DNA from 4 places in the Burkholderia humptydooensis genome. Region 2 is predicted to be linked to each of the others. Evidence: predicted binding sites of a transcription regulator. Region 2 holds the regulator's gene; each other region holds the start of a gene.
What was found. Region 2 encodes FliA, which starts transcription of late flagellar genes. Its sites were predicted from a motif close to CTAAAGTTTNNNNNNNNNNNGCCGNTA; they were not measured.

Region 1: flgK (flagellar hook-associated protein FlgK) is a predicted target of FliA. The motif match lies at 3,199-3,225, and genes of this name have one in related genera.
Region 3: fliS (flagellar export chaperone FliS) is a predicted target of FliA. The motif match lies at 1,854-1,880, and genes of this name have one in related genera.
Region 4: flgM (flagellar biosynthesis anti-sigma factor FlgM) is a predicted target of FliA. The motif match lies at 3,019-3,045, and genes of this name have one in related genera.

What each region holds. Positions count from the first base shown of each region.
Region 1 is NZ_CP013380.1:3,873,269-3,880,649, forward strand. Features, by position in the region: gene flgL (flagellar hook-associated protein FlgL) at 1-1,123, opposite strand, end outside; gene flgK (flagellar hook-associated protein FlgK) at 1,139-3,142, opposite strand; gene AQ610_RS17295 (flagellar brake protein) at 3,339-4,097, opposite strand; gene flgJ (flagellar assembly peptidoglycan hydrolase FlgJ) at 4,321-5,256, opposite strand; gene AQ610_RS17305 (flagellar basal body P-ring protein FlgI) at 5,257-6,450, opposite strand; gene flgH (flagellar basal body L-ring protein FlgH) at 6,456-7,151, opposite strand; gene flgG (flagellar basal-body rod protein FlgG) at 7,172-7,381, opposite strand, start outside.
Region 2 is NZ_CP013380.1:248,015-255,395, forward strand. Features, by position in the region: gene flhB (flagellar biosynthesis protein FlhB) at 1-647, shown strand, start outside; gene flhA (flagellar biosynthesis protein FlhA) at 644-2,746, shown strand; gene flhF (flagellar biosynthesis GTPase FlhF) at 2,743-4,464, shown strand; gene AQ610_RS01135 (MinD/ParA family ATP-binding protein) at 4,457-5,269, shown strand; gene AQ610_RS01140 (RNA polymerase sigma factor FliA) at 5,291-6,025, shown strand; S-adenosyl-L-homocysteine riboswitch at 6,160-6,299, shown strand; gene ahcY (adenosylhomocysteinase) at 6,335-7,381, shown strand, end outside.
Region 3 is NZ_CP013380.1:3,942,188-3,949,568, forward strand. Features, by position in the region: gene fliK (flagellar hook-length control protein FliK) at 1-910, opposite strand, end outside; gene AQ610_RS17635 (flagellar protein FliT) at 1,020-1,346, opposite strand; gene fliS (flagellar export chaperone FliS) at 1,343-1,777, opposite strand; gene fliE (flagellar hook-basal body complex protein FliE) at 1,910-2,254, opposite strand; gene fliF (flagellar basal-body MS-ring/collar protein FliF) at 2,503-4,299, shown strand; gene fliG (flagellar motor switch protein FliG) at 4,289-5,284, shown strand; gene fliH (flagellar assembly protein FliH) at 5,277-5,957, shown strand; gene fliI (flagellar protein export ATPase FliI) at 5,951-7,381, shown strand, end outside.
Region 4 is NZ_CP013380.1:3,883,805-3,891,185, forward strand. Features, by position in the region: gene flgD (flagellar hook assembly protein FlgD) at 1-318, opposite strand, end outside; gene flgC (flagellar basal body rod protein FlgC) at 377-802, opposite strand; gene flgB (flagellar basal body rod protein FlgB) at 886-1,377, opposite strand; gene flgA (flagellar basal body P-ring formation chaperone FlgA) at 1,639-2,973, shown strand; gene flgM (flagellar biosynthesis anti-sigma factor FlgM) at 3,077-3,412, shown strand; gene AQ610_RS17355 (flagellar protein FlgN) at 3,438-3,932, shown strand; gene AQ610_RS17360 (RebB family R body protein) at 4,428-4,718, shown strand; gene AQ610_RS17365 (RebB family R body protein) at 4,751-5,020, shown strand; gene AQ610_RS17370 (RebB family R body protein) at 5,059-5,325, shown strand; gene AQ610_RS17375 (RebB family R body protein) at 5,383-5,655, shown strand; gene AQ610_RS17380 (RebB family R body protein) at 5,744-5,935, shown strand; gene AQ610_RS37915 (RebB family R body protein) at 5,941-6,474, shown strand; gene AQ610_RS17390 (hypothetical protein) at 6,524-6,871, shown strand; gene AQ610_RS17395 (hypothetical protein) at 6,916-7,381, shown strand, end outside.

The DNA.
Region 1 (7,381 bases), 440 kb from region 2:
GGTTCGTGTCGGTCAGGTTCGACAGGCTGTTCGTCGTTTGCAGCGAATTCGTCGTCGTCACCGCCTGCATCGCCTTCACTTCCTGCAGGCGGCCGCCCACCGACGCCTGCACGGTCAGCACGTTCGTCATCGTGTTCATCAGTTTCGTCGACGCGGTGGCCATCGTGTTCGTCAGCGCGGTCGACGCGGTCGGGCTGTTGCCGACGGGCGTCTTCAGCGCGGCGATCACCGTGTCGAGCGTCGCGAACACGTCGGTGCCCGCCTGCGGCGCGGGCGTCACCGTGAACGTGTCACCCGCGGCCGGCGTGCCCGACACCGCGACCGTCTGGCCGCCGAGATCGATCCCCTCGCCTGGCGAGTACGGCTGCGCGACCGGCGGCGTCGGCGACGTGACCGTATTGTCGGTCACCGTGTAGGTCGGCGCCGCCGCCGTGCCGCCGAACGTGATCGTGAACTGGTGCGTGTTGGTCGGATCGGACGGGTTCGTGATGCTGACCGCGCCGATCGTGCCCGTGCCCGTGTTGCTCGCGCCCGCGGCGGGCACCGGCAGGCTGCCGAGGAACGGCACCGACATGAACACGCTCGCGCCGTTGTCGCCCTGCGGGACCGTGCGCGTATCGGCGATCTGCACCGTGCGCGCGCCGTAGTCGCCCGCATACGTGACGCCGCCGCCCGGCTTGTTCGAGAACGGCTGCGTCGTCGGCTGGAAGCCCGCGAACAGGTAGTTGCCCGCGCCGTCCGCGGTGTTCGCGAGCGTGAGCAGATGGTCGCGCGAGCCCTGGATCTGCGCGGCGAGCGCCGCGCGGTCGCTGTCCGACAGCCCGCCGTCGCCCGCGTGCATGATCGCCTGGTACGCGGCGTTGAGCACGTCGTTGACGCTCGTGAGCGTCGTGTCCTCGGTCTGCAGCGCGGTCTGCACGATGGTCTGGTTCTGCGTGTACTGCGAGAGCGTCGCGGACGTCGCCGACAACTGCACCGCCTGCGCGGCCGCGATCGGATTGTCGGCGGGCGTCGTCAGGCTGACGCCGCTCGACACCTGCTGGTAGAGCTGAGCGATCTGCGCCTGCTGGTCGTTCATCATGTCGACGTTCAGGCTGTAGAGCTGAGAGCTGGAAATGCGCATCGCCGCCTACCTCGTTCAGTTGAAGAGACCGAGCACGGTCTGGAATACCGAGTTCGCCGTCTGGATCACCTTCGCGTTCGCCTGATACAACTGCTGGTACTGCATCAGGTTCGCCGCTTCCTCGTTCTGATTCACGCCCGACACCGACTGCTGCGCCTGCGTGATCTGGCCGACGAGCGCCGTCTGCGCGGCGCTCGACGCCTTCAATTGGCTCGCCGCGTTGCCGATCGCGTTCACGTAGCCCGCGTACGCGCCGGTCAGCGTCGCCGTGCCGTTGTTCATCGTCTTCGAGTTCACGAGCTGGGACAGCGCAAGCGCATTGCGCCCGTCGTTGGTGCCCTTGTTCGCGCCGATCGTGAACTGGTCGCCATCCGCGGGCGTGCCCGACAGCGATACGCTCACGCCGTTCATCACGCCCGACGGCGCCGGCTGCGTCGTGCTCGAGATCGTCATCGACGCGCCCTTCGACGGGTCGTATGGCACGGGCGTCGTCGCGCTCGTGATGTCGATCGACGTCGGCGGCGTGCCCGCGATCGTCACCGTCGTGCCGACCGGGAAGCCCGACAGCGTCTTCGACGACGCGTTGTACGTGAGCGTCGTCGTGCCGGACGGCAGTTGATAGCCCGCGCTCACCGAGCCCTGCGAGATCGCGCCCGTGCCGCTGTTCGTCGGCGCGGCCGCCGCGAGCACGGGCGACGCGGCCGCGATCGCCGAGCCGTTCGCGGTGGCGAGCGCGAAGCCTTCGAGCGCGCCGCGCGTCGGCAGCACGGTGAACGCGTCGCCCGCGTTGGGCGTGCTCGTGAGCGACAGATTCAAGCCGCCGATCGTCATCGTCGGCGGCGTGGACGTCGATGTCGCCGTGCCGACGACACTGCCCGTCGCGCGATCCGTCAGCGTGTACTTCGAGCCGTCGTACGACAGCGAATAGTCGCTCGACGGCGGCTGCGTGCCGTCCGCGATCGACGCCGTCAGCGTCGCGCCGCTGGTATTGCCCTGATTCGCATAGACGGTCGGGCTGCCGACCGCGAACAGATTGCCGCCCGGGTTGCCCGACATGTCGACGCCGAGCGCGTTCTGCGCGTTGACCTGCGACGCGAAGCTGACCGCGAGCGCGCCGAGCTGCGCCTGCGCGGGGTCCAGCGTCTGGCTGCGAAACGCGAGCAGGCCGCCCAGCGTGCCGCCCGACAGCGACGCGTCGGGCAGGTATTGCGGGCTGCCCTGCGGATTCGCGCCGGCGATGCCGTTCGACACGATCGTGAGCTCGCTCGGATCGGATTTCGATGCGACGGCGGCGAGCTGGTAGCTCATGTTGCCGACGACGAGCGGCTGGCCGCCCGCGAGGAACACGCTGTAGCTGCCGTTGCTCTGCACGACCTGCACGCCCGCGAGCTGCGACAGATTCGACACCGCGAGATCGCGCTGGTCGAGCAGTTGGTTCGGCGGCTGCCCCTGCGAGCTCGCCGACGCGATCTGCTCGTTGAGCTGCGCGATCTGCGAGGTGTAGCTGTTGATCTGCTTGACGCTGTCGGTGAGCTGCGAGTTCACGCTCTGGCGCAGTTGCGAGTATTGCTGGCTCGCGGCGACGAGCTGGCTCGCGAGCGTCTGCGCGTTGCTCATCGCGGTCTGCCGTGCGGACGGGTCCGCCGCGTTGTTCGCGACAGTCTGCAGGCCGGTGAAATAGTTCGTGATCGCGGTCGCGATGCCGGCCGTCGGGCTGCCGACGTAGTTGTTCAACTGCGCGACGAGCGTGTAGTAGGTCGACAGCGCGTTGCCCTGCGTCTGCGCGGCGTTGAGCTGGTCCGACAGATACTGGTTGTACTGCCGCTGGACCGTCACGGTCGACACGCCTTGCGGCAGATAGCCGCTGCTCGTGTACTGGCCGCTTGCCTCCGCATAGACGGGACGCTCGACGGAGTAGCCGGGCGTCGCCGCGTTGCTGATGTTCTGGCCGGTCGTGGTGAGCCCCCAGAGTGCGGCGTTCAGGCCGCTGACCCCGAGGTTCATGAGGGTATTGGACATGCGCGATCCTATGAGCCGGCCGCGCCGCGGCCGCCGGGTTGCGTGGACTCCCGGTATAACGGCCGCGCGTCGAAAAAATTGAGGGACCGCACGCGCAAAAGATGCGCGCCGCGTTGCGCGGCCGGCGCGCGAGCGCCGCCGCGAGCGTTTCCGTTGCCCCGCACGGTCGCGTCGGCCACGCGCGAGAGCGGCTTCGTCAGGCGCGCGCGAGTTGCCGGCGCTTCATCTCGAGCTGCGTGATGATGCGCTGCAGCGTGTTCTCGGCATTGCCCGGCAGCGACAGGAAGCGAAAGCCGAGCTGGTAGCGGCGCGCGCCGCTCGGCGTCTCGGTCGCGCGGTGCGACACGAGCTGCAGATCGAGCGACAGCTTCCCGTGGCCGTTCAGGTTCAGCTCGACGTCGGGCAGCGTCGTGCCCGGCTCGAGCGACGCCACGCGGTCGTCGCCCGTGCGCAGCCCGAGGCCGCCGAGCGACAGGTTGTGCACCTCGAACAGGAAGCTCTCGCCGTCGGGCAGCTTGCCGCGGCACACGTACGGATCGAGGATCGGCGCGTCGACCCGGAAATATTCGCGGCGCTGCACGCAGTACAGCACGTCGGGGAAGTCGGCCTCGAACGCGGGCAGGTTTTCGTAGCGGGTTTCGCGCGGGGGCGCGGTCGAGAATTCGACGCGCACGCCGTCCGGCGACGCATGGAACACGCAGCGCGGCGCGGCGAGGATGCCCGCGTTCTGATCGGCAAGCGCGCCCCAGTCGAATACGAAGGTCCGCGCGCCGACGTCGACGTCGAGGATGCGGGTGACGAGCTGGCCGCCCTGGTACTGGACGGTCAGGAAATCTCCGCGATTGACGAGGTTGCGCAACTGCACGCCGATCTCGAGCGGATTGCGGCGGCCGTAATCATGGCCGGAATGCGCGGCGGCGCTCTCGGCCAGACTCGTCGACTGTTCGGTATTCATGGCTTGCCGGTATTTTATCTCTATGCGCCCGGCGGATTTCGGGGGCGCGTTATGACCGGGCGTGATCCGCCCGATCGCTGGTCTCTCACGTTTAGCGGCAACAGCAACGCAAAGTTTAGATCGAAACCGGAGTTTATTTTTTCAGCAAACGTTAAAACCGCGCGGGGCCAGCCGGCGCGGTCCGAAATGTACCGAACGGTTGCTCGGCTTGTGTCGACCGAGGTCAGCCGAGCTGCTGCATGATCGAAATCAGCTTCTTCGCGTAGTGCGGATCGGTCGCGTAGCCGGCCTTCTGCATCCCGTTGGCGAAGCCTTCCGCGCTGTGGCCCGCGTTCAGCACGCCCGCGTAGCGCGGGTTGTTCTTCAGGAGGTTCGCGTAATCGGTCATCGCGTGCTCGTATGAGTCGTACGCGCGGAACTGCGCGACGACGCGGCGCGGCTTGCCGTTCTCGTACTCGGTCGTGACGGCCGACACCGTGCGGCCGGCCCAGCCCTTCGTCGCCTTGATGCCGAACACGTTGTAGCTCGATTCGCCGTTCGCGCCGCGGATCTCGCGCTTGCCCCAGCCGGATTCGAGCGCCGCCTGGCCGACGATGAAGCGCGCCGGAATGCCGGTGGCCGCGCTCGCTGCCTGCGCGGCGCCCGCCATCTTCTCGACGAACGCGTCCGCCTGCGCGGAATTGCCGTTGCCCTTCAGCGGCGGCGTGAGCGCGCTCGCCGCCGAATAGCCGCGCGTGCCCGCGAGCGCGCCGTTGCCGGACGACGCATTCGAATTCGCATACGCCCTCGCGAGCGCGTTCATCGCCGCGAGGCCGCCTTCGCCCTGCGCGTCGGCCGCGGCGTTCGCGTTGCGCAGCAACTGCTTCGTCAGCGCGTCGGCGACGCCGATGCCCTTCGACGACATCTGCTGCGCGAGCTGCTGATCGAGCATCGACGTGTACATCTTCGACGAGCTCGAATCGAGCAGGCCGTCCGACGGCGTCGCGTCGCGCATGCTCTTCAACATCATCTGCGTGAACATCGCGTCGAACTGGCCCGCGACCATCTTCACGCCCTCGCGCGGCGACGCTGCCGTGGCCTTCGAGCGCAGCGCGTCGAACCCCTGGACGTCGAGCGCGAAGCGCTGCGACAGATCGTTCGCTTTCGTGAAAGTCGTCACTTAGATGATCTCCAGGTCCGCGCGCAGCGCGCCCGCCGCCTTCATCGCCTGCAGGATCGACATCAGGTCCGCGGGCGTCGCGCCGAGCGAGTTGAGCGCCTTCACCACTTCGGCGAGGTTCGCGCCCGCCGTCACCATCCGCAGCGAGCCGTTGTCCTGCTTGAGCTGGATCTGCGACTGCTGCGCGACGACCGTCTGCCCGTTCGAGAACGGCCCCGGCTGCGACACGACGGGCTGCGTGTTGACGACGACCGACAGATTGCCGTGCGCGACCGCGCAGTTCTGCAGCGTCACCATCTGGTTCATCACGATCGAGCCCGTGCGCGCGTTCAGGATCACCTTCGCCGCCGCCCGCTCGGGGCTCACCTCGAGGTTCTGCAGCCGCGCCATGAACGCGACCTGCTGCGCCGAATCGGCGGGCGCGGTGAGCTGGATCGTGCGGCCGTCGAGCGCCGTCGCCGTGCCCGCGCCGAAGCTCGAGTTCACCGCGGACACGATCCGCTGCGCGGTGCCGTAATCCATGTCGTTCAGTTGCAGTTGCAGCACGCCGTTCATCTGCGCGATCGCGTTCGGCACCGAGCGCTCGACGATCGCGCCGCCGGCGATGCGGCCGGCCGCGAGCTGGTTCACCTGCACGCGGCTGCCGTTCGCGCTCGCGCCCGCGCCGCCCACCGCCATGTTGCCCTGCGCGAGCGCGTACACCTGGCCGTCCGCGCCCTTCAGCGGCGTGAGCAGCAGCGTGCCGCCGCGCAGGCTCTTCGCGTTGCCGAGCGACGATACGGTCACGTCGATCGCCTCGCCCGGCCGCGCGAACGGCGGCAGCGTCGCCGTCACCATCACCGCGGCGACGTTCTTCAGTTGCATGTTCGTCATCGCCGACGATCCGCCGCCGTTCGCCGAGCCGTTGTTGATCGAGATGCCGAGGTTCGCGAGCATGTTCGCGAGCGTCTGCGTCGTGAACGGCGTCTGCATCGTCTGGTCGCCCGTGCCGTCGAGGCCGACGACGAGGCCGTAGCCGATCAGCGGGTTGTCGCGCACGCCCTGGATCTGCGCGAGATCCTTCAGGCGCTCCGCGCGCGCCGCGGCGGGCGCGCATGCGAGCGCGAACGCGCACGACGCGAGCGCGCAGCACGCCGCCGCGCGGCGATTCGATCGGACGAGGGTGCGCACGGCGCGCGCGAGCAGGATACGCATCGTCTTCACCACGGCGCGATGTTGAGGAAGAAGCGCTGCAGCCAGCCCATCGTCTCGGCTTCGTTGATGTAGCCCTTCGCCGAATATTCGATCTTCGCGTCCGCCACCTGCGTCGAGTAGACCGAATTCTGGCCGGAGATCGTATTCGGATTGACGACGCCCGAGAAGCGCACGAATTCGTTGCCCTGGTTGATCAGCATCTGCTTCTCGCCGCTCACGACGAGGTTGCCGTTCGGCAGCACGTTCGTCACCGTCACGGTGATCGTGCCGTTGAACGTGTTCGCCGCGCTCGCGCCGCCCGTCGACGCGAACTTGTTCGCGCCCTGCGCGGACAGGTTCGCCTTGTTGAAGAGGCCGCCGAGAAAGCCCGCCGTCGGCACGTCGAAGCTCGTGTTGCCCTGCCGGTTCGTGTTCGCGCCCGACGACTTCGTCGCGTTGATGTTCTCCGCGATCACGATCGTCAGGATGTCGCCGACGTTGCGCGGCCGCTGATCCTCGAAGAGCGGCCGGCCCGCATAGCCCGGGTTGTAGATCGAGCCGGGCGCCTGCATCGCGGGCGGCATCGGCGGCGGCGCCGACATCGGCTGCTGCGTGATCGGCTCGCGCGGGATCTGCGCGCAGCCCGCGAGCGCGGCGGCCGCGAGCGCGGCCGCGACGCGCGCGCGGCGCGCCGGTTGCGGGAGGAAACGAACCTGCTTCATGGCTTCTGACCTGGTGCCGGTTAGCGCGACATCTGCGTGACGGTCTGCAGCATCTGGTCGGACGTCGTCACGGCCTTGCTGTTGATTTCGTACGCGCGCTGCGTCTGGATCATGTTGACGAGCTCCTGCACGACGTTCACGTTCGACGATTCGACGTAGCCCTGCTTGAGCGTGCCCGCGCCGTTCAGACCCGGCTGCGACACGTTCGGCGCGCCCGACGACGTCGTCTC
Region 2 (7,381 bases):
TGCATCTCGTCGCCGTGTGCTGCGGGATGACGGTGGCGGGGATGCTCGTCGTCGCGGGCCTCGACGTGCCGTACCAACTCTGGCAGTACAACAAGAAGCTGCGCATGACGAAGGAAGAAGTGAAGCGCGAACACCGCGAGAACGAAGGCGATCCGCACGTGAAGGGCCGGATTCGCCAGCAGCAGCGCGCGATGGCGCGCCGCCGGATGATGGCGAACGTGCCGACGGCCGACGTCGTCGTCACGAACCCGACGCGCTTCGCGGTCGCGCTCAAGTACACGGACGGCGAGATGCGCGCGCCGAAGGTGGTCGCGAAGGGCGTGAACCTCGTCGCCGCGCGGATCCGCGAGCTCGCGGCCGAGCACCGCGTGCCGCTCCTCGAAGCGCCGCCGCTCGCGCGTGCGCTCTATCACAACGTCGATCTCGAGCGCGAGATTCCCGGCACGCTGTATTCGGCCGTCGCCGAAGTGCTCGCGTGGGTGTATCAGTTGAAGCGCTTTCACGCCGAAGGCGGGATCGCGCCCGAGACGCCCGTCGATCTCGACGTGCCGGCGGAACTCGACAAGGGCGCGCACGTCGCGCCGCAAGACGAGCGCGAAGAGGCCGAGGACGCGCTCGGCGGCCGCGCCGCCGGAGGTGCCGCATGAACGTGCCGGCCGGCCTCCTCGGCAAGCGCGCGCAGCTTTTCGCGGGCACGAACCTGCGCGCGCTCGCGGGCCCGATCCTCATCTGCATGATTCTCGGGATGATGATCCTGCCGCTGCCGCCGCTGCTGCTCGATCTGTTCTTCACGTTCAACATCGCGCTGTCGGTGATGGTGCTGCTCGTCAGCATGTACACGATGAAGCCGCTCGACTTCGCAGCGTTCCCGAGCGTGCTGCTGTTCTCGACGCTCCTGCGCCTGTCGCTGAACGTCGCGTCGACGCGCATCGTGCTGCTCGAAGGCCACACGGGCCCCGACGCGGCCGGCCAGGTGATCGAGGCGTTCGGCCACTTCCTCGTCGGCGGCAACTTCGCGGTCGGCATCGTCGTGTTCGTGATCCTGATGATCATCAACTTCATGGTGATCACGAAGGGCGCGGGCCGGATCGCCGAAGTGTCCGCGCGCTTCACGCTCGACGCGATGCCCGGCAAGCAGATGGCGATCGACGCCGACCTGAACGCCGGCCTCATCAACGAAGAGCAGGCGAAGAAGCGCCGCCGGGCGGTCGCGCAGGAGGCGGAGTTCTACGGGTCGATGGACGGCGCGTCGAAGTTCGTGCGCGGCGACGCGATCGCGGGCCTCATCATCATGGCGATCAACGTGATCGGCGGCCTCATCGTCGGGATTCTCCAGCACGACATGAGCTTCGCCGCGGCGGGCAAGAACTACACGCTGCTCACGATCGGCGACGGCCTCGTCGCGCAGATCCCGTCGCTCGTGATCTCGACCGCGGCCGGCGTGATCGTGTCGCGCGTCGCGACCGACGAGGACATCGGCACGCAGCTCACGACGCAGCTTTTCACGAACCCGCGCGTGCTGATGATCACGGGCTCGATCATCGTGCTGATGGGCCTCATCCCGAACATGCCGCACTTCGCGTTCCTGCTGCTCGGCGGCGGCGCGATCTGGCTGTCGCGCACGATGACCCGGCGCGAGGCCGCGAAGAAGGCGGCGGGCATGGTCGCCGAGATCGCGCCGCCCGCGGCGCTGCCGGCCGACAGCCACGAGGCGACGTGGGAAGACGTGACGCTCATCGATCCGCTCGGCCTCGAAGTCGGCTACCGGCTGATTCCGCTCGTCGACAGGAACGCCGACGGCGAGCTGCTCAAGCGGATCAAGAGCATCCGCAAGAAATTCGCGCAGGAAATCGGCTTTTTGCCGCCCGTCATCCATATCCGCGACAACCTCGAGCTGCGCCCGAACGCGTACCGGATCGCGCTCAAGGGCGTCGCGGTCGGCACGGGCGAAGCGTATCCGGGCCAGTGGCTCGCGATCAACCCGGGCCAGGTTACGGCCGCGCTGCCGGGCGCGCCGACGCAGGACCCGGCGTTCGGGCTGCCCGCCGTGTGGATCGACACGGCGCTGCGCGAGCAGGCGCAGGTGTACGGCTACACGGTCGTCGACGCGAGCACCGTCGTCGCGACGCATCTGAATCATCTCGTCGTCCAGCACGCGGCCGAGCTGCTCGGCCGCCAGGAAGTGCAGGCGCTCATCGAGCGCACCGGCAAGGACGCGCCGTCGCTCGTCGAGGATCTGGTGCCGAAGACGATCTCGCTCACGACGCTGCAGAAGGTGCTGCAAAGCCTGCTCGACGAAGGCGTGCCGATCCGCGACATGCGCACGATCATCGAAGCCGTGTCCGAGCAGGCGGGCCGCATCACCGATCCGTACGACCTCACGGCCGCCGTGCGTCTTTCGCTCGGCCGCGCGATCACGCAGCAGTGGTATCCGGGCGCGGGCGAGATGCAGGTGATGGGGCTCGACGCGAATCTCGAGCGCGTGCTGTCGCAGGCGCTCGCCACGGGTGCGAATCCGGGCCTCGAGCCGGGGCTCGCGCACACGCTGCTCGTCGGCACGCAAGACGCGATGTTGCGCCAACAGAACATGGGGCTGCCGCCCGTGCTGCTCGTCCAGCACGCGCTGCGCGCGATGCTCGCGCGCTTCCTGCGCCGCAGCCTGCCGCAATTGAAAGTGCTGTCCTACGCCGAAGTGCCGGACACGCGCACGATCAAGGTCGTTAACGTCATTGGGGGTACCGCTTGAACATTCGCAAATTCATTGGTCCGACGAGCCGCGACGCGCTGCGCCTCGTGCGCGAAGCGATGGGTGCCGACGCGGCGGTACTGTCCAACCGGACGCTCGAAGACGGGCGCGTCGAGATCGTCGCGCTGCCCGCCGCCGAGCTCGCCGACATCTCGACGCGCCGCGCGGCCGAGGCTGCCGCGCACGGCGCGGCCCAGCCGCATGCGCCTTCGGGGCCGTCGTTCGCGTCGCCCGCCGCATCGGTCGTCGTGCCGAGCGCCGCCGCGTCCGGCGCGTCGGCCTCGGCGCCGACGTTGCGCGCGGCCGCGAATCCGTACGCGGCGGGCGGCATGCCCGACGTGTTCTCGTCGGTGTTCGGCGCGAGCGTCGACGCATCGGCCGACGGCGACGCGCAGCCCGCCGTCTCCATGCCCGCCCAGCCCGCCGCGCCGTCCGAGCCCGCGCCGTGGCTCGTCGAGCACGCGAAGCGGCTGACGAAGCAGCACGACGAGCTCGTTGCGCGGCCGCGCGCTGCGGCGCGCGCAACGCACGCAACGCACGCGCCGCGCGAGCGCGCGGTAGCCGACGAAGCGCCCGAATGGGCGCTCGACATTGTGCGCCATGCCGCGCGCCGGCTGCCGCCCGACGAACCTTCGGCGGCGAAGCCGGCGCTGCGCCTGCCCGATGATGCGGCAACCGCCGTCGCGGACGCGGTGAAGGCGCGCATCGAGCGCATCGTCAACGATACGGTGATGCAGGAGCTCGGCTCGCTGCGCGAGCTGATGGAAGAGCAGTTCGCGGGCCTGATGTGGAACGAGCGCCAGCGCCGCAACCCGGTGCACGGCGCGCTGACGAAATACCTGTTCGCGGCGGGCTTCTCCGCGCAGCTCGTGCGGATGATCGTCGACAACCTGCCGGAAGGCGCGGGCTACGACACGCTCGACGCGGCGGCCGACTGGGCGCAGTCGGTGCTCGCGGCGAACCTGCCCGTGCTCGACAGCGAGGATGCGCTGATGGAGCGCGGCGGCGTGTTCGCGCTGATGGGCCCGACGGGCGTCGGCAAGACGACGACGACCGCGAAGCTCGCGGCGCGCTGCGTGATGCGCTTCGGCGCGAGCAAGGTCGCGCTGCTCACGACGGACAGCTACCGGATCGGCGGCCACGAGCAACTGCGCATCTTCGGCAAGATCCTCGGCGTGCCGGTGCACGCGGTGAAGGACGGCGGCGATCTGCAGCTCGCGCTCGCCGAGCTGCGCAACAAGCACATGGTGCTGATCGACACGATCGGCATGAGCCAGCGCGACCGCACGGTGTCCGACCAGATCGCGATGCTGCACGGCGCGGACACGCCGGTGCAGCGCCTGCTGCTGCTGAACGCGACGAGCCACGGCGACACGCTCAACGAAGTCGTGCAGGCGTATCGCAGCGCGGCCGGCCAGTCTGAAGCGGCCCTGCCCGATCTCGCGGGCTGCATCCTGACGAAGCTCGACGAGGCGAGCAACCTGGGCGGCGTGCTCGACACGGTGATCCGCTACAAGCTGCCGGTCCACTACGTGTCGACCGGCCAGAAGGTGCCCGAGAACCTGTACGTCGCGACGAAGAAATTCCTGCTCAAGAGCGCGTTCTGCGCGCCGCGCGAGGATTCGCCGTTCGTGCCGCACGACGACGACCTGCCAGCGATGCTGTCCGCGTTGAGCCCGCGCACCGGCAACGAACTGCACGAGGTCCGCTTTGGATAAGCGCATCGCCGACCAGGCAGAAGGATTGCGGCGCCTGCTCGCCGGACGCGCGTCGCGCGTCGTCGCGGTGACGGGCGGACCGTCGGGCGTCGGCTGCACGTCGACGGTCGCCAATCTCGCCGCGGCGCTCGCCGCGCTCGGCAAGGACGTGCTCGTCGTCGACGAGCGCGCGAACGTCCGCTCGATCACGGCGACGCTGTGCGGCTCGTGGCTGCGCGACGGCGAGCCGGTGCGGCACGAGCTCGGCTTCGCGGTGTGCGAGGCGTCGCGGCTCGCGCGCGTCGGCTACAGCGATGCGCAGCTCGAGACGCTCGGCGACGGCGCGGCGGACATCGTGCTGGTCGACGCGCAGCTCGACGCGAGCGGCGCGTTCTCCGCGCTCGCGCGCGACGCGCACGACGTGCTCATCGTCACGCGCGTGTCGGCGTCGGCGATCACCGAGGCGTACGCGTGCATGAAGCGGCTGCACTACGCGCACGCGCTCGCGCAGTTTCGCGTGCTGATCAATCACGTGCAGAGCGCGGCCGACGCGAGAGCCGCCTACGAGAACCTCGCGGGCGTCGCGAGCCGGTATCTGTGCGTGTCGCTGTCGAACGCCGGTTGCGTCGCCGCCGATGCGCTGATCGAGCGCGCGCGAGGGCTCGCGCACACGGTGGTGGACGCGTTCCCGTCGGCGGCGGCGGCGCGCGATTACCGGCAGATCGCCGCCGATCTGCTGTATTGGCCGATGCGCCCGAGTCCGGGCATCGGCCGGGTCCGGACGGGAAGTTCGGCGTTTGAACGAGGCGCGGCTCATGCCGCCTGAACGCCACGACGAAGAGAGGGCATGATGTATAACGCTCAAGGCAAGATTTCCCAGGACGAAGTGCTGACGCAATATGCGCCGCTCGTGCGTCGCCTCGGCCTGCAGCTCGTCGCGAAGATGCCGGCGAGCGTGGACCTCGACGACCTGATCCAGGCCGGCATGATCGGCCTGCTCGACGCGGCGAGCCGCTACAAGGAAGACCAGGGCGCGCAGTTCGAGACCTATGCGACGCAGCGCATCCGCGGCGCGATGCTCGACGAGCTGCGCAGCAACGACTGGCTGCCGCGCAGCCTGCGCAAGACCTCGCGCGAGGTCGAGCACGCGGTGCATCAGGTCGAGCAGCGGCTCGGCCGCTCGGCGAACGAGACGGAGATCGCCGCGCACCTGCAGATGCCGCTCGACGAGTACCAGTCGATGCTGCAGGACCTGCACGGCAGCCAGCTCGTCTACTACGAGGACTTCGACCGCTCGGCCGACGACGAGCCGTTTCTCGACCGCTACCGCGCCGATCACAGCGATCCGCTGTCGGCGCTGCTCGACGAGCATCTGCGCGACGCGCTCGTCGATGCGATCGAGCACCTGCCGGAGCGCGAGAAGCTCTTGATGTCGCTGTACTACGAGCGCGGGCTGAACCTGCGCGAGATCGGCGCGGTGCTCGAGGTGAGCGAGTCGCGCGTGTGCCAACTGCACAGCCAGGCGGTCGCGCGGCTGCGCGCGAAGCTGCGCGAGCAGGCGTGGGTCGGCACGGAGAGCTGAGCGGCCGCGCGGCGGCCTCGCGCGCGAGGCGCGGCTGAACCGCGCGCGCCGGCGAAGCGGGCAAAATGCCGCACGGGAGCGGCCGGCCCCGCCCGACAGGAAAATTTCGTCTCGATTTGCTACAATCCCACCTCGTTTCCGAGGAGCGTTGCGACGGGCCCCGCCCGCCAGGCTCGGAAATGGTCAACCGAGCGGTGTGTCGGCGCAGCATCGTCGCTTAGCGGCGATCGTTCCCGCCGATGTCGGCCGCTTACTTGAACGGCGCTCACGTCACAATTTTCTAGAACTTTTTTTAGAAAGGAGGGCGTGATGAACGCCGCTGTCATCGATTCCCAATCCGCACAAGATTACGTCGTCGCCGATATCGCGTTGGCCGGCTGGGGCCGCAAGGAACTGAACATCGCCGAGACCGAGATGCCCGGCCTCGTGCAGATCCGCGACGAATACAAGGCGCAGCAGCCGCTGAAAGGCGCACGCATCGCCGGCTCGCTGCACATGACGATCCAGACGGGCGTGCTGATCGAGACGCTGAAGGCGCTCGGCGCGGACGTCCGCTGGGCGTCGTGCAACATCTTCTCGACGCAGGATCACGCGGCCGCCGCGATCGTCGAAGCCGGCACGCCCGTCTTCGCGTTCAAGGGCGAATCGCTCGACGAATACTGGGAGTTCTCGCACCGCATCTTCGAATGGCCGAACGGCGAGTTCGCGAACATGATCCTCGACGACGGCGGCGATGCGACGCTGCTCCTCATCCTCGGCTCGAAGGCCGAGAAGGACCGCTCGGTGATCGCGACGCCGACCAACGAGGAAGAAGTCGCGCTCTTCAAGTCGATCGAGCGCCACCTCGAGGCCGACGGCAACTGGTACTCGAAGCGCCTCGCGCACATCAAGGGCGTGACCGAGGAGACGACGACGGGCGTGCACCGCCTGTACCAGATGGAAAAGGACGGCCGCCTGCCGTTCCCGGCGTTCAACGTGAACGATTCGGTGACGAAGTCGAAGTTCGACAACCTGTACGGCTGCCGCGAGTCGCTCGTCGACGGCATCAAGCGCGCGACCGACGTGATGATCGCGGGCAAGATCGCGGTGGTCGCGGGCTACGGCGACGTGGGCAAGGGCTGCGCGCAGTCGCTGCGCGGCCTTGGCGCTACGGTGTGGGTGACGGAAATCGATCCGATCTGCGCGCTGCAGGCGGCGATGGAAGGCTACCGCGTCGTGACGATGGAATACGCGGCCGACAAGGCCGACCTCTTCGTGACGGCCACCGGCAACTACCACGTGATCAATCATGATCACATGAAGGCGATGCGCCACAACGCGATCGTCTGCAACATCGGCCACTTCGATTCGGAAATC
Region 3 (7,381 bases), 370 kb from region 2:
CGTCGGCGCTCGCCGCCGGCATGCCGGGCCGCGCGAGCGCCGCCTGCGCGGCCGGCGCGCCGACGGGCTTGCCGTTGGCGTCGGCGAGCGCCGCATACGCATCGACGGAACGCGCGAGCGCCGCCGCGTTCGCCGGCGCGCGGCCGGACGCCGCCGCGCCTTCGTCCGCGCCGCCCCCCGGCGGTGCCGGCGCGCGCGCGCCCGCCCGCGCGAGCGCATCGCGGCCGCCCTCCGGCAGCGGCAGACGCGCGGCGAGCAGATCGGCGAGCGCATCGTCGAGTGCATCGCCCGCTTGGCCGGCCGGCGCGCCCGGCGGAGCGCCGCTTGCGAGCCGCGCCTGCGGCTCGCGCGCGAGCTCGGCCGTCGTGCGCTGGCCGGCGAGCCATTGGGCGAGGTGAGACTCGTAGAAGAGGCCGCTCTGAGCAACAGCCTGCGCGAGCGCGAGGCTCAGCGCGGCGGCGGGCGACGCCGCCAAAGCTGCCTGCGCGGCGGCCTGCGCGCCTGGCGCGCCCGCCTCCGCCGCGGAAGGCGCAGGATTGCCGGCGCGGGCATCGGGCGTGACGAGCAGCGGATCGAGCAGCGCCGCCCGCACGGCGGAAGCGGCAAAAGCGGCAAAAGTGGCGGGCGCCGCGGGCAGCAGCGGCGCGGCGCCGACGACGGCGGGCGTCGCGCCGCCGCCGTAGCGGGAAATCGCGTCGAGCGTGAGTCCGACCTCGGACAGCGCGGCCTGCGCGGACGCAGGCGGCGGCCCGCCCGCACCCGGCTGCGGCGGTGTCGCGGCCGCGGGCGGCGCGCCGGACGTGCCGACCTGCGCCGCCGCCGCGCCGCCCGCCGAGGGCTGGATCGCGTCGAGAAGGCTGTCGATGCGGCTCGCCAGGATGGCGGCGGCAGCGGTGTCGATACCGGTCATCGTGAATCCTGACGCGCGCCGAATGAAATCCGGGCCATCCGCGGCAACGAACGCGCGCCGTTCGTCCGCGCGAGCCAGCGCGCCAGAAGGCGGCGGCGCGCCCTGCCCTTTAGCCGCGCGCCCGGTACAGATCCTTGAGCGTCGAGCGGCCCGCGTGGAAGAACGCGGACAGCCGCGCGACCTCGGGGCTCGCGAGATTGCGGATCGCGGCGTCGTCGGCGAGGATGCGGCGGATCAGCTCGAACTTGCGGGTGCGCTCGGCTTCGTCGAGCAGGACGCCCCGCTCGGCCTCCTTCAGCCCGTCGACGAGCCGCAGATATTCGTCCTGAAGCCCGCCCATCGCGTGCCATGCCGCATCGCGAGCCGCGACGAGCATCCGCCCGGACACGTCGGCGATCGCTTCGTAACGGGCAAAGTATTCGTCGTTCCGATTCATCGCGACTGTTCCGTTGCCGCTTGCGCGCTCATCCTGGCCACTTCCGGGCCGATGCCCGTCCACGCGTCCTCGAGCGTCGCGAGCAGGCCATCGGCTTCGATCAGCATCGGCTCGCTCGCATCGGCGTTCGCCTGCAGCAGACGCCGGCAGACATACGCGTAGAGCGCGTCGAGGCGCGATGCGATGTCGCCGCCGGCTTCCAGATTCAGCGACTGCTGCAGGCCGCTCTCGACGATGCGGATCGCCTTGCCGATCGCCTCGCCGCGCGCGGCGACGTTGCCCTGCTGCAAATGCAGCCGCGCATGCGCGATCGCCTGACGCGCGCCCTGATACAGCATCGCAATGAGCCGGTGGGGAGACGCGCCCATCACCCCGGTTTCGACGCCGACGCGCGCATAGGCACTAGCTCCCGCGTGGCCTGGGGTAAACATGGCGTTGCTCCTCTTTGGTGCATTCGATTCGATACCACCGCTCCGTGCGCGGCACGGCGCGGGCTTGTATCGACGTTATCGGTAAGGAAGCCCGAAAGCTTTAGCGAAATGACGCGGCGCCGGCGGGCGCCGTCAGACGGACATCTGCATGATCTCGTTGTAGGCGCTCACTAACTTGTTGCGCACCTGTAGCCCGAACTGAAAGCCGATGTTGGCCTTCTGCATGTCGACCATCACGTCGTTGAGCGACACGTTCTGCGCGCCGATCTCGAACGCGTGCGCCTCGCCGAGCGCCTTTTGCTGATCGCCGCTGATCTTGTCGAGCGAGGCCTTCATCGCGCTCGCGAACGAGCCGGCCGTCGCCGCGCCGGAGCCGGCGAGCGTCGTGGCCGGGCCTGCCGCGCCGCCCGCGGCCTGCGCGGCCATCGCCTGCATCTGTTGCAGCGCCGAAGCGATGCCGTTGACGGGGGCAACCATGTGATCTCCGCAAAAGAAGCCGGGCCGCGCGGGCCCGGCGGGGGGAACTCCGGCTTCCCGCGAGCGTGGCGAGAGCCGGATTGCGAAAAAGCATAGCAGCCGCGCCACGGCGAAAGCCGCAGAAGTACGGCCGAAACCCGGCTCTATTCGTCCGATCGCGCCTGGCCGCGCTGCGGATAATCGCACCGTGTCAATGTCCGCCTGCTCCGCCGAGCCGGCATTCAGCCCGCAGTGGAGATACTCGACGCATGGACTCGCAGGCCAACTCGCTGATCAACCCCGACGCCCGTTCGAGCCTCGCGGGCGCGCCGCCGCAAGCCGCGGCCGCGGCGGGCGCGCTGCCCGGCGCAGCGGCGGGCGGCGCGGATTTCGGCCTGGGCGGCTTCGCCGAACGCATCCCGGGCCTCGCGCGGATGAGGACCAATCCGCGGCTGCCGCTCCTGATCGGCGCGGCGCTCGCCATCGCCGCGATCGTCGCGATCGTGCTGTGGAGCCGCGCGCCCGACTATCGCGTGCTGTACAGCAACCTGTCCGACCGCGACGGCGGCGCGATCATCACCGCGCTCCAGCAGGCAAACGTTCCCTATAAGTTCGCCGACGCGGGCGGCGCGATCCTCGTGCCCGCGAACCAGGTGCACGAGACGCGCCTGAAGCTCGCCGCGATGGGGCTGCCCAAGGGCGGCTCGGTCGGCTTCGAGCTGATGGACAACCAGAAATTCGGCATCAGCCAGTTCGCCGAGCAGGTCAACTACCAGCGCGCGCTCGAAGGCGAACTGCAGCGCACGGTCGAATCGATCAACGCGGTGCGCGCCGCGCGCGTGCATCTCGCGATCCCGAAGCCGTCGGTGTTCGTGCGCGACCGCGAGGCGCCGTCGGCGTCGGTGCTCGTCGATCTGTACCCGGGCCGCGTGCTCGACGAAGGGCAGGTGCTCGCCGTCACGCGGATGGTGTCGTCGAGCGTGCCCGACATGCCCGCGAAGAACGTGACGATCGTCGACCAGGACGGCAACCTGCTCACGCAGACCGCGTCGGCCACCGGCCTCGACGCGAGCCAGCTCAAGTACGTGCAGCAGATCGAGCGCAACACGCAAAAGCGCATCGACGCGATCCTCGCGCCGATCTTCGGCGCCGGCAACGCGCGCGCGCAGGTGAGCGCCGACGTCGACTTCTCGAAGATCGAGCAGACCTCGGAGAGCTACGGGCCGAACGGCACGCCGCAGCAGAGCGCGATCCGCAGCCAGCAGACGAGCACCGCGACCGAGCTCGCGCAAAGCGGCGCGTCGGGCGTGCCGGGCGCGCTGTCGAACACGCCGCCGCAGCCCGCGTCCGCGCCGATCGTCGCGAGCAACGGCCAGCCGGCCGGCCCGGCCGCGACGCCCGTCAGCGACCGCAAGGATTCGACGACGAACTACGAGCTCGACAAGACCGTGCGCCACGTCGAGCAATCGATGGGCACGATCAAGCGGCTGTCGGTCGCGGTCGTCGTCAACTATCAGCCGGCCGCCGACGCGAAGGGCCGCGTGACGATGCAGCCGCTCGCCGCGGACAAGCTCGCGCAGGTCCAGCAGCTCGTGAAGGACGCGATGGGCTACGACGAGAAGCGCGGCGATTCGGTCAACGTCGTCAACAGCGCGTTCTCGGCCGCGGCCGACCCGTTCGCGAACCTGCCGTGGTGGCGCCAGCCCGACATGATCGAGCTCGGCAAGGACATCGCGAAGTGGCTGGGCGTCGCCGCGGCGGCGGCCGCGCTGTACTTCATGTTCGTGCGCCCGGCGCTGCGCCGCGCGTTTCCGCCGCCCGCCCAGCCCGTGGCGGCGGCCGTGCCGGCGCTCGACGGCCCGGACGACGCGCTCGCGCTCGACGGCCTGCCGAGCCCCGACAAGAAGCAGCTTGTCGAGGAGGACGAAGAGCATCCGGCCCTGCTCGCCTTCGAAAGCGAGAAGAACCGCTACGAACGCAACCTGGACTACGCGCGCACGATCGCGCGCCAGGACCCGAAGATCGTCGCAACCGTCGTGAAGAACTGGGTGTCCGATGAACGCTGAAGGCTTGACCAAGAGCGCGCTCCTGCTGATGTCGATCGGCGAGGAAGAGGCCGCGCAGGTATTCAAATTCCTCGCGCCGCGCGAAGTGCAGAAGATCGGCGCCGCGATGGCCGCGCTGAAGAACGTCACGCGCGAGCAGGTCGAGGACGTGCTTAACGATTTCGTTCAGGAAGCCGAAAAGCACACCGCGCTGTCGCTCGATTCGAGCGAGTACATCCGCTCGGTGCTGACGAAGGCGCTCGGCGAGGACAAGGCGGGCGTGCTGATCGACCGGATCCTGCAAGGCAGCGACACGAGCGGGATCGAAGGGCTCAAGTGGATGGATTCGGCGGCCGTGGCCGAGCTCATCAAGAACGAGCATCCGCAGATCATCGCGACGATTCTCGTGCACCTCGACCGCGACCAGGCGTCCGAGATCGCGTCGTGCTTCACCGAGCGGCTGCGCAACGACGTGCTGCTGCGGATCGCGACGCTCGACGGCATTCAGCCGACCGCGCTGCGCGAGCTCGACGACGTGCTGACGGGCCTCCTGTCCGGCAGCGACAACCTGAAGCGCGCGCCGATGGGCGGCATCCGCACCGCGGCCGAGATCCTGAACTTCATGACGAGCGTGCACGAAGAGGCGGTGCTCGAAAACGTCAAGCAATACGATCCCGATCTCGCGCAGAAGATCATCGACCAGATGTTCGTGTTCGAGAACCTGCTCGACCTCGAGGACCGCGCGATCCAGTTGCTGCTGAAGGAAGTCGAATCGGAGGCGCTGATCGTCGCGCTGAAGGGAGCGCCGCCCGCGCTGCGGCAGAAGTTCCTGTCGAACATGTCGCAGCGCGCGGCCGAGCTGCTCGCCGAGGATCTCGACGCGCGCGGCCCGGTGCGCGTGTCCGAAGTCGAGACGCAGCAGCGCAAGATCCTGCAGGTGGTGCGCAACCTCGCCGAGAGCGGCCAGATCGTGATCGGCGGCAAGGCGGAAGACGCGTATGTCTGATCGCGCGAGCGTGCCGGGCAAGCCCGTCACCGCGTACCAGCGGTGGGAGATGGCTTCGTTCGATCCCCCGCCGCCGCCTCCGCCCGACGACGGCGGCGCGGCGGCGGCGGCGCTCGCCGCCGAACTGCAGCGCGTGCGCGACGCCGCGCACGCGGAAGGACTCGCCGCCGGCCATGTCGAAGGCCAGGCGCTCGGCTATCAGGCCGGCTACGAACAAGGGCGCGCGAAGGGCTTCGACGAAGGCCAGGTCGAAGCGCGCGCGCACGGCGCGCAGCTCGCCGCGCTCGCCGCGTCGTTTCGCGACGCGCTCGCGGGCGTCGAGCGCGATCTCGCCGACGACATCGCGACGCTCGCGCTCGAGATCGCGCAGCAGGTCGTGCGCCAGCACGTGCAGCACGATCCGGCCACGCTGATCGCGGCCGCGCGCGAGGTGCTCGCCTCGGAGCCCGCGCTCGCCGGCGCGCCGCATCTGATCGTGAATCCCGCGGATCTGCCCGTCGTCGAGGCGTATCTGAAGGACGAGCTCGACACGCTCGGCTGGAGCGTGCGCACCGACGCGGGCGTCGAGCGCGGCGGCTGCCGCGCGCACGCGTCGACGGGCGAAATCGACGCGACGCTCACGACCCGCTGGGAGCGGGTCGCGGCCGCGCTCGGCAAGGTGAGCGCATGGTGAACGACGCCTGCGGCGACGTGCTCCGCCGCGACGAACTCGACGCGCTCGAGCGCGAGCTCGCGCTCGCGTCGCGCGGCCCCGAGCACGAAGACGCGGCCGCGCGCGACGGCAGCTTCGGCGCCCATCACCACGCGCCCCCGCGCCCGCTCGCGACGGGCACGCCGAGCCCGCGCGCGGCGCTCGCGAATCCGCATCTCGCGCACTGGCGCACGCATCTCGACGGCATCCGCGAGCGCAACGCGCGCGCGCTGCCGCTGCGCCCGTGCGGACGCCTCACTCGCGCGGCGGGCCTCGTGCTCGAAGCGATCGGGCTGCGGCTGTCGGTCGGCGCCGAGTGCACGATCGAGCTGCCCGCGGGCAGCGCGCTGCCGTATGCGCAAGCCGAGGTCGTCGGCTTCGCGGGCGAGCGCCTGTTCCTGATGCCGACCACCGCGGTCGCGGGCGTGCTGCCCGGCGCGCGTGTCTGGCCGCTCGAAAGCGCGCCCGTGGCCGATCCGCTCGCGGGCGCGAAGCGCCTGCCCGTCGGCTGGGAGATGCTCGGGCGCATCGTCGACGCGTCGGGCCGCCCGCTCGACAATCTCGGGCCGCTCGCGTCGAAGGTCGACGCGCCGCTCACCGCGCCTTCGATCAACCCGCTCGATCGCGAGCCGATCCATCACGTGCTCGACGTCGGCGTGCGCGCGATCAACGGGCTGCTGACCGTCGGCCGCGGCCAGCGGATGGGCCTCTTCGCGGGCTCGGGCGTCGGCAAGTCGGTGCTGCTCGGCACGATGGCGCGCTACACGAGCGCCGAGGTGATCGTGATCGGCCTGATCGGCGAGCGGGGCCGCGAAGTGAAGGAATTCATCGAGCAGATCCTCGGCGAGGACGGGCTCGCGCGCTCCGTCGTCGTCGCGGCGCCCGCCGACGTGTCGCCGCTGTTGCGGATGCAGGGCGCCGCATACGCGACGACGCTCGCCGAATACTTCCGCGATCAGGGCAAGCACGTGCTGCTGCTGATGGATTCGCTCACGCGCTACGCGATGGCGCAGCGCGAGATCGCGCTCGCGATCGGCGAGCCGCCCGCGACGAAAGGCTATCCGCCGTCGGTGTTCGCGAAGCTGCCGGCGCTCGTCGAGCGCACCGGCAACGGCCCCGAAGGCGGCGGCTCGATCACCGCGTTCTACACGGTGCTCACCGAAGGCGACGACCAGCAGGACCCGATCGCCGATTCCGCGCGCGCGATTCTCGACGGCCACATCGTGCTGTCGCGCTCGCTCGCGGAAGCCGGCCACTACCCGGCCATCGACATCGAAGCGTCGATCAGCCGCGCGATGACCGCGCTGATCGACGACGCGCACCTCGAGCGCGTGCGCCAGTTCAAGCAGATGCTGTCGCGCTACCAGCGCAATCGCGATCTGATCGCGGTGGGCGCATACGCGCCG
Region 4 (7,381 bases), 430 kb from region 2:
CGACAGCGACGTGAGCGCCGTGTTCAGTTGCGCGATGCCGCTCACGGTGTTGATCTGCGCGAGCTGCGACGTCATCTGCGAGCTGTCGACGGGGCTCGTCGGGTCCTGGTTCTGCAACTGCGTGACGAGCAGCTTGAGGAACGTCGTCTGCAGATCGGCCGCCGACGTCGTCGACAGCGAGCTCGCGACATTGCTGTTCGCGTTCGTGCCGCTCGCGCCGCTCGTGCCCGACGACTGGCCGTTCGAGCTCATCGTGTCATACGGCAGCGAGTTCACGGAGGTGCCGCTGCTGCCGATGGTCGTGGAGGAAGATGTCATCCCGGTTCGCCTTTCTCTCTGCTGTGCGTGTTTCTTTCGGTCGATGCAAAGCCGCGTGTCAACTGCCGATCGTCAGCGTCTTCAGCATCAGTTGCTTCGCGGTGTTGAGCGTCTCGACGTTCGCCTGGTACGAGCGCGACGCGGAAATCATGTTGACCATCTCCTGCACCGGATCGACGTTCGGCATCGTCACGTAGCCGTTCTGGTCGGCGGCCGGGTTCGACGGATCGTAGGTCGTCTTCATCGGCGACGGATCGTCGACCACCTTGGTCACCTGCACGCCGCCGACGCCCTGGCCGGACGCGGTGCGCGCGCGGCCCATCGGCGCGGTCGCGAACACCACCTGCTTCGCCTTGTAGGGCTTGCCGTCGGGCCCCGTCACGCTGTCGGCGTTCGCGAGATTCGACGCCGTCACGTTCAGACGCTGCGACTGGGCCGACATCGCGGAACCCGCGACGTCGAAAATGTTCATCAACGAAGGCATGCATGCTCCTTATCGCGTTGCGCGCTCATTCAACCGTTTCCCGTGACGCGCGCGGCACGCGGGAAAAGCGCCGATGCGGCGCGTCACGAACCCGAATTCGACGTGATCGCGGCGATCATCGTCTTGATCTGCTGCGTCATCGCCGTCATCCCGGCCTGGTAGTGCACCGCGTTGTCGGCGAACTGCACGCGCTCGGTGTCGAGATCGACGGTGTTGCCGTCGAGCGCCGGCTGCTGCGGAATCCGGTACTGCGCGCGGCCGTAGTCGTCGCTCGGGCCGCCCGTCGGGATCAGCTTCACGTTGCCTGCGAGGTGCGCGCCCGAAGTCGCCGCCATCGACATCCCGCTCGTCACGCCCGCCGGCTGCGCGAGCGGCAGTGTCGCCCCGTTGCCCGCGCTCGCCGCGCCGTCCTGCTTGAGCGCGCGGGCGAGCGTCGACGAGAAGTCGACGTCGCGCGCGCGGTAGCCGGGCGTATCGGCGTTCGCGATGTTCGACGACAGCAGTTCCTGCCGATACGCGCGCACGTCGAGCGCCTGGCGGCCGAACGCGAATTCGGCATCGAGTTTGTCCAACATCCGCGAGCTCCGTCTGAAGATAAGATGCGCCGCTCTTTCGCCGCCCGCGGCACCCGCGGCGCGGACAACCGGCGACGGACGGCCAAAGAGGCTTTTTCCCATGGGACGCATGGTAGGCGGACAACGCAACGGGCAATCGGGCGAATAACCGGCAAAGGGCCCCTCTATTCGCGGTTTGCCGGCGCTCGCCCATCCCTAGAATGCAACCCCGTATCAATTGGTTTCCAAGCAGGTTTCCAAACGGGTTTCGAGGAGGGCGCGATGACGACTGACGCAGGCCGCGCAACGCGCGTGCGCTTTGCCGCGGCGCTCGCGCTGGCGGGCTGGATGGGCGCGGCGCTCGCGCAGCAGACGGGCGACGGCGGGATGATCGTGATCCCGGGCCGCGGCGAATCGGCACAGACCGCGCTCGCGAATGCGAACGCGGCGGGTGTGCGCGGCGCGAATGCCGCGGGCGCGGCGGGCCTGAACGGGGCCGACCGCACGGCAAGCCCGAGCGGATGGAGCGCGCAGGCGGCTGCCGCATGGGCCGGCCGAGCCGGCGCGGCGCCGGGCGCGGAATCGGGCGAACCCGGCAATGTCCACGCGGCGGCCGAGCCGGGCCACGGCCTGATCGTGATCGAACCCGGCCCGGCCGAATCGAACGGCCGGGCCTTGACCGCCGCCCCGAGCGGCTGGAACCGGCGAGCAACCGCGGCCGCGCCGCGAGCCGAATCGAACGGCCACGCGAATCCCGCGCCATCGACAGCCGGACCGGCTCTTCCCGCTAGCCCCGCGCCGGCGGGGGCCGGATGGCGCGCGCCGGCCGGCGCAGCGGCCACGCAAAGCGGCGTGATCCCCGTGTCGTTCCGCTCGCAACCCGCGCCGCGCACGCTGCCGATCCGCCCCGCGCCGATTCGGGCGGCGGCGAGCGCACCCGGCGCGCAACCGACGGCCGCAACCGGCACCGCCGCGGCGGCTCCGGCTCCCGCCGGCCAGCAGGACGGCGAATCGATCCGCCGCGCGGCGCTTGCGTTCCTGCAGCAGCAGGCGGCCGGCCTGCCCGGCAAGACCACCGTCACCGTCGCGCCCGCGTTCCCGCGCGGGCTCGCCGCGTGCGCGACGCTCGAGCCGTTCCTGCCGTCGGGCGCGCGCCTGTGGGGCCGCACGACGGTCGGCGTGCGCTGCGCGGGCGAGCGTCCGTGGACGATCTACCTTCAGGCGAAGCTCGCCGTGCAGGCAACCTACTATGTCGCCGCGCGCCAGATCGCGCCGGGCGAGACGCTCACGGCCGCCGATCTCGTCGCGCGCGACGGCGATCTGACGATGCTGCCGCTCGCCGTGATCACCGACGCGCAGCAGGCGGTCGGCGCAACCACGCTCACGCGGGTCGCGGCGGGGCTGCCGCTGCGCCAGGATCTGCTGAAGAGCGCGGCGTCGGTGTCGATCGGGCAGACGGTGCGGGTCGTCGCGTCGGGGCAGGGATTCACGATTTCGGCGGAGGGCAGCGTGCTCAACAACGCGGCGCCTGGCCAACAGGTGCGGGTGCGGATGGCGGCGGGCCAGATCGTCACGGCGATCGTCAAGGACGCCGCGACGGTGGAAATCCCCCTCTAAGATTGCAAACTTTCGTTGATTCAGGGGGTTACTGAAAAACGGGGGCTAAAGTTCGGGCCGGCCTTGCCGTTATTGTGGTCAAACCCGTACAGGAAACACCATCGTGAATGTCGATTCCACCCCTACTTCGAACGCCCGCACGCTGTCGAACGCCAGTACGGGCGCGGCTCGCGCGCAAGCCGACCAGCCGCCCGCGGCCCAGGCGCCCGCGGGCGCGCCGGCGGGCGGAGACGCGAGCGTGAGCCTGTCCGGCCTGTCGTCGACGCTGCGCAGCCTCGCCGCTTCGGGCGGCGCCGACATCGATACCGCCCAGGTCGACGCGATCCGGGACGCGATCAAGAACGGCACGCTGTCGATCGACACGGGCAAGATCGCCGACGGGATCCTGCAGACCGCGCGCGATCTGCTGAAGCCGCCGCCGCAGACGGGCAACAGTTGAGCCGGCTTCGCAGCCGGACGACGGAATGCACAACACGGCGCGCGGACGGCCCGCGCGCCGCCATGCCGAGCGAAACGAAATGAGAGACGAACTGCTGGCCACGGTCAACGACGAGCACGCGACGGTCGAGGCGTACGCGTCCCTGCTCGCGTACGAGGAGAAGGCGCTGACGACGGCGTCGCCGCTCGACGCGTTGCCGGGCATCGTCGAGCGGAAAACCGGGCTGCTCGAGAAGCTCGCGCAACTCGAGCGCCGGCGCGACACGCTGCTCGCGTCGCTCGGCCTGCCGGCCGGCAAGAAAGGGATGGATCTCGCGGCGGAAAACGACGCGCGCCTCGCGAACGGCTGGCAACTGCTGCAGCAATCGGCCGAGCGCGCGCGCCACGCGAACGCGATCAACGGGATGCTGATCCGCATCCGGATGGACTACAACGAACGCACGCTGTCCGTGCTGCGCGCCGCGCCGCCGCGCAACGGCTTCTATGGGCCGGACGGGCGCGTCGCCGCGGCCGCACGCTGAAATCGGAGCGGCAGCGCGACGCACGCGTTGCCGCTCGCCAGAGCGCGCACCGAGCGCGCCGGCCGCCTCCCCCGCCAACCCCGGCACCCGCCTGCTCGCCAGCGCCGATCGCCTGCGCGCGCATGCGCACGCGCGCGGTGCGCCGCCTCCTTGATCATCGCTGAAGCGCCGGAGACGTTTCGTCCGGCCGACTGCGCCTTCTCGCGCCCTTGCGGGCCGGATCGGAAATTTCGCCGCAAATCGGCGCTTTTTCCGCATGCCGCCTTTTCTGCCACCACGAAACCGACACCGATACGGCGAAAACGCCGATCGGCTCGGCAGGTTCGTCTGGCCGTTTACGACGATTTGCCGATTCGGCGCCGTGTTTTCCATCGGTCGCACCAATTGGGGCCGCGGTTGCTTTTCTAAGATGTTTTCACGGCCCTGCCAAGTTGCGCAGGGTTCGTACCGAAAACATCCCGCCGAAAGGCAGCCACACCGTCACAAGGAGCAACCATGGCATTCCCGACCAGCGTCAACGACCAGATCACCGATTCCGTCACACAGGCCAATACCAAGGTATTGGGCGATGCGCCGGCGATCGCGATGGGCAACCTCTACCAGGCCACCGCGCAAGCGCTCGCCAATACCGCCCACAACGCCACCAACGCTCAGCAGCAAAGTTACGTCACCACGCAAGCCGCCACCACGATGGGCGTCGCGACGCTGTACTCGCTCGATACCGCCGCCACGGGCGTGTCGACCAAGGACATCCTGAGCACCGGCGTTCGCGGCCTCGGCAGCTAAGCGGCCAGGACTAAACCACCAAGGAGCCCGACATGGCTTTTCCGACCAGCGTCAATGACCAGATCACCGATTCCGTCACGCAGGCCAACACCAAAGTGTTGGGCGATGCGCCGGCGATCGCGATGGGCAACCTGTACCAGGCTACGGCGCAAGCCCTGGCCAACGCGGCGCACAACGCGACCTATGCGCAGCAACAGAGCTACGTGACCGCGCAAGCCGCCACCACGATGGGCGTCGCGACGCTGTATTCGCTCGACACGGCCACGACCGGGATCGCCACCACCAAGATCCTCGGTACCTGAGGATCGCCGGCAACCGTTGATCCCAAGGAGTTGAGCACATGGCCTTTCCGACTGCCGTCAACAACCAGATCACCGATTCGGTGACTCAGGCGAACACCCAGGTGCTGGGAGTCTCTCCGTCCATCGCGATGGGCAACCTGTACCAGGCCACGGCGCAGGCGTTGGCCAATGCGGCACACAACGCGACCCTGGCGCAACAGCAGATGTACGTCACGGCGCAGGCTGCGACCACGATGGGCGTCGCGCTGCTGTACTCGCTGGACACCGGCAGTACGGCGATGGCGACCAAGAAGATCCTCGGCTGAGGGTCCGTGCATTGATCATCGCCACACTCGTCATCTCTATATTAAGGAGTATGAATCATGGCATTTCCGACTTCAGTCAACAGCCAGATCACCGATTCGGTCTCGCAAGTCAACACGAAGGTACTGGGCGACGCGCCGTCCGTCGCGATGGGCAACCTGTATGTGGCAACGAGCCAGGCGCTGTCGAACGCCGCACACAACGCGACGAACAATCAGCAGCAATCGTACGTGACGATGCAGGCATCCACCACGCAGGCCGTGTCCACGCTGCTGACGGTGGAAACGGGCACCACGGGCGCCGCCACCGCGGAGATCCTCGGCCTGAAATAACCGCGCCTGACGCCCGCGGCCGACGCACCGGGGCACGCGGGCGCCATGCGCGCCGGCTATCGGGTATTCGGCCGCACCGGTCCGCGCGATGCCACAGCTCGCCGTAGATCAAACGGCCGCCGCCGCGATGGCCATGACCTATCTCGCGATGGCCGACAGCATCGGCATCGCGATGGGCAATGCCGTCGCCAATCAGCAGCGGGGCCAGGTCATCGCCGGCGCGGCCACGACTCAGGTTCTCGCATTGATCATCGCCAAGGGAAGCCAACAGGGAAGCTAATCGTCATGAGCACCGATGACAGCACCGTCAACAGTCAAATCGTCGACGCCGTCAGCAACGTCGTCACGCTGACGACCGGCCAATCGCCGTCACAAGCGTTCGGCATGCTCGACGCCGTCTTGCTGGAAACGCTCGGCATGGCCATGCACAACGCGGTGAATCGCCAGCAAAGCGCCGGCATGATCAACTCGGCCGCGCTGACGGCCGCGTGCGCGAAGATCCTCGCCGTGCCGTTCCCGGCGCCGCCCCCGCCGCCGCCGCCCGCGCCGGCACCGCCGCCCGAAGTGCATCCGCTGCCGGGGCCCGGCGAATCGTCGTCGCCGGCCGCCGTCGTGGAAGCCGCCGTCAAGGAAAGCGAGACGGCTTTCGGCGAAGCCAAGGCCGCCCTCGACGAGCTGAAGGCCTCGGCCGACACGGCCGCGAAGGACGCGGGCGACGCCGAGTACGCGCTGGACCAGTTCGCGCAATCGGTCACGGCCGCGCTGTCGAAGCCGGGCGGCGACACGCCGAACCACGGCGCACCGAGCAGCAGGAACTGAAGGATTTCGCGCTGCCCGCTGACACATTCACCCCACCGAAGGAAATGTCATGGATCCCTCGAAGGTCAACTCTCAAGTCATCGACGTGATCAACCAGAGCCAGCTCGCGACGATGAGCCCGCAGGTGGTGTTGACGAGCGGCGCGGGCAAGGCCTATCAGTCGGTCGCCCAATCGACCGCGCTCGCGGTACAGGACGCGACCGACGCGTTGCGCAACATCACCACGATCGCGACGACGGCGGCCGGCGTGGCGATGGCGCAGTTCCTCGCCACCGGCAAGCCGCAATACGCGACGGCGCTCACCCAGGCGCAGGAGATGATGAAGTCCGCAACCGACGACTACGCGAAGATCGGCTCGGTCGCCGCGACCGTGCTCAAGGGATTCCCGGCCGGCTGAAGCGAACCCGTATGCCTCCCGCAGTCCGATCAAGGAGCATTGCCATGACCGTATCCGTTGCCGGCAAGCTGATACCGCTGCCCAACGCGCTGTCCGACATCGGGCGGCTCGCGCTCGCGTTCGTCGACGGCGGCATAGAGTGGCTGGTCTGGGCCGCCACCGCGCCGTCGGCGCGCTACGACTTCGCGGACGAGACGGAGCTGATCGCCACGGTCCAGCAGGGGCTGCACGCGTCGCGCTACACGCTGCTGCCGCAGCTCGGGCTGATGATCAGCCCGGTCAAGCTCATGACGCTGAGCCTGGCCGACCTGCACATCCTCGCGCGCGCCGAGAGCGGCGACGGCTCGTCCGTCGTGGCCGCGCAGGTGGCGAAGGTCCTCTCGGAACACCGTCTCGTCACCCGCGACGAACTGGCCGCGGGCGCGAGCTTCCTCGCGCAGTTGGGCGTCAAGTCGGCGCCGCTGTTCCAGGCGCTCGGCTTCGACGACAGCCTGGCGGTCACGGACCTGA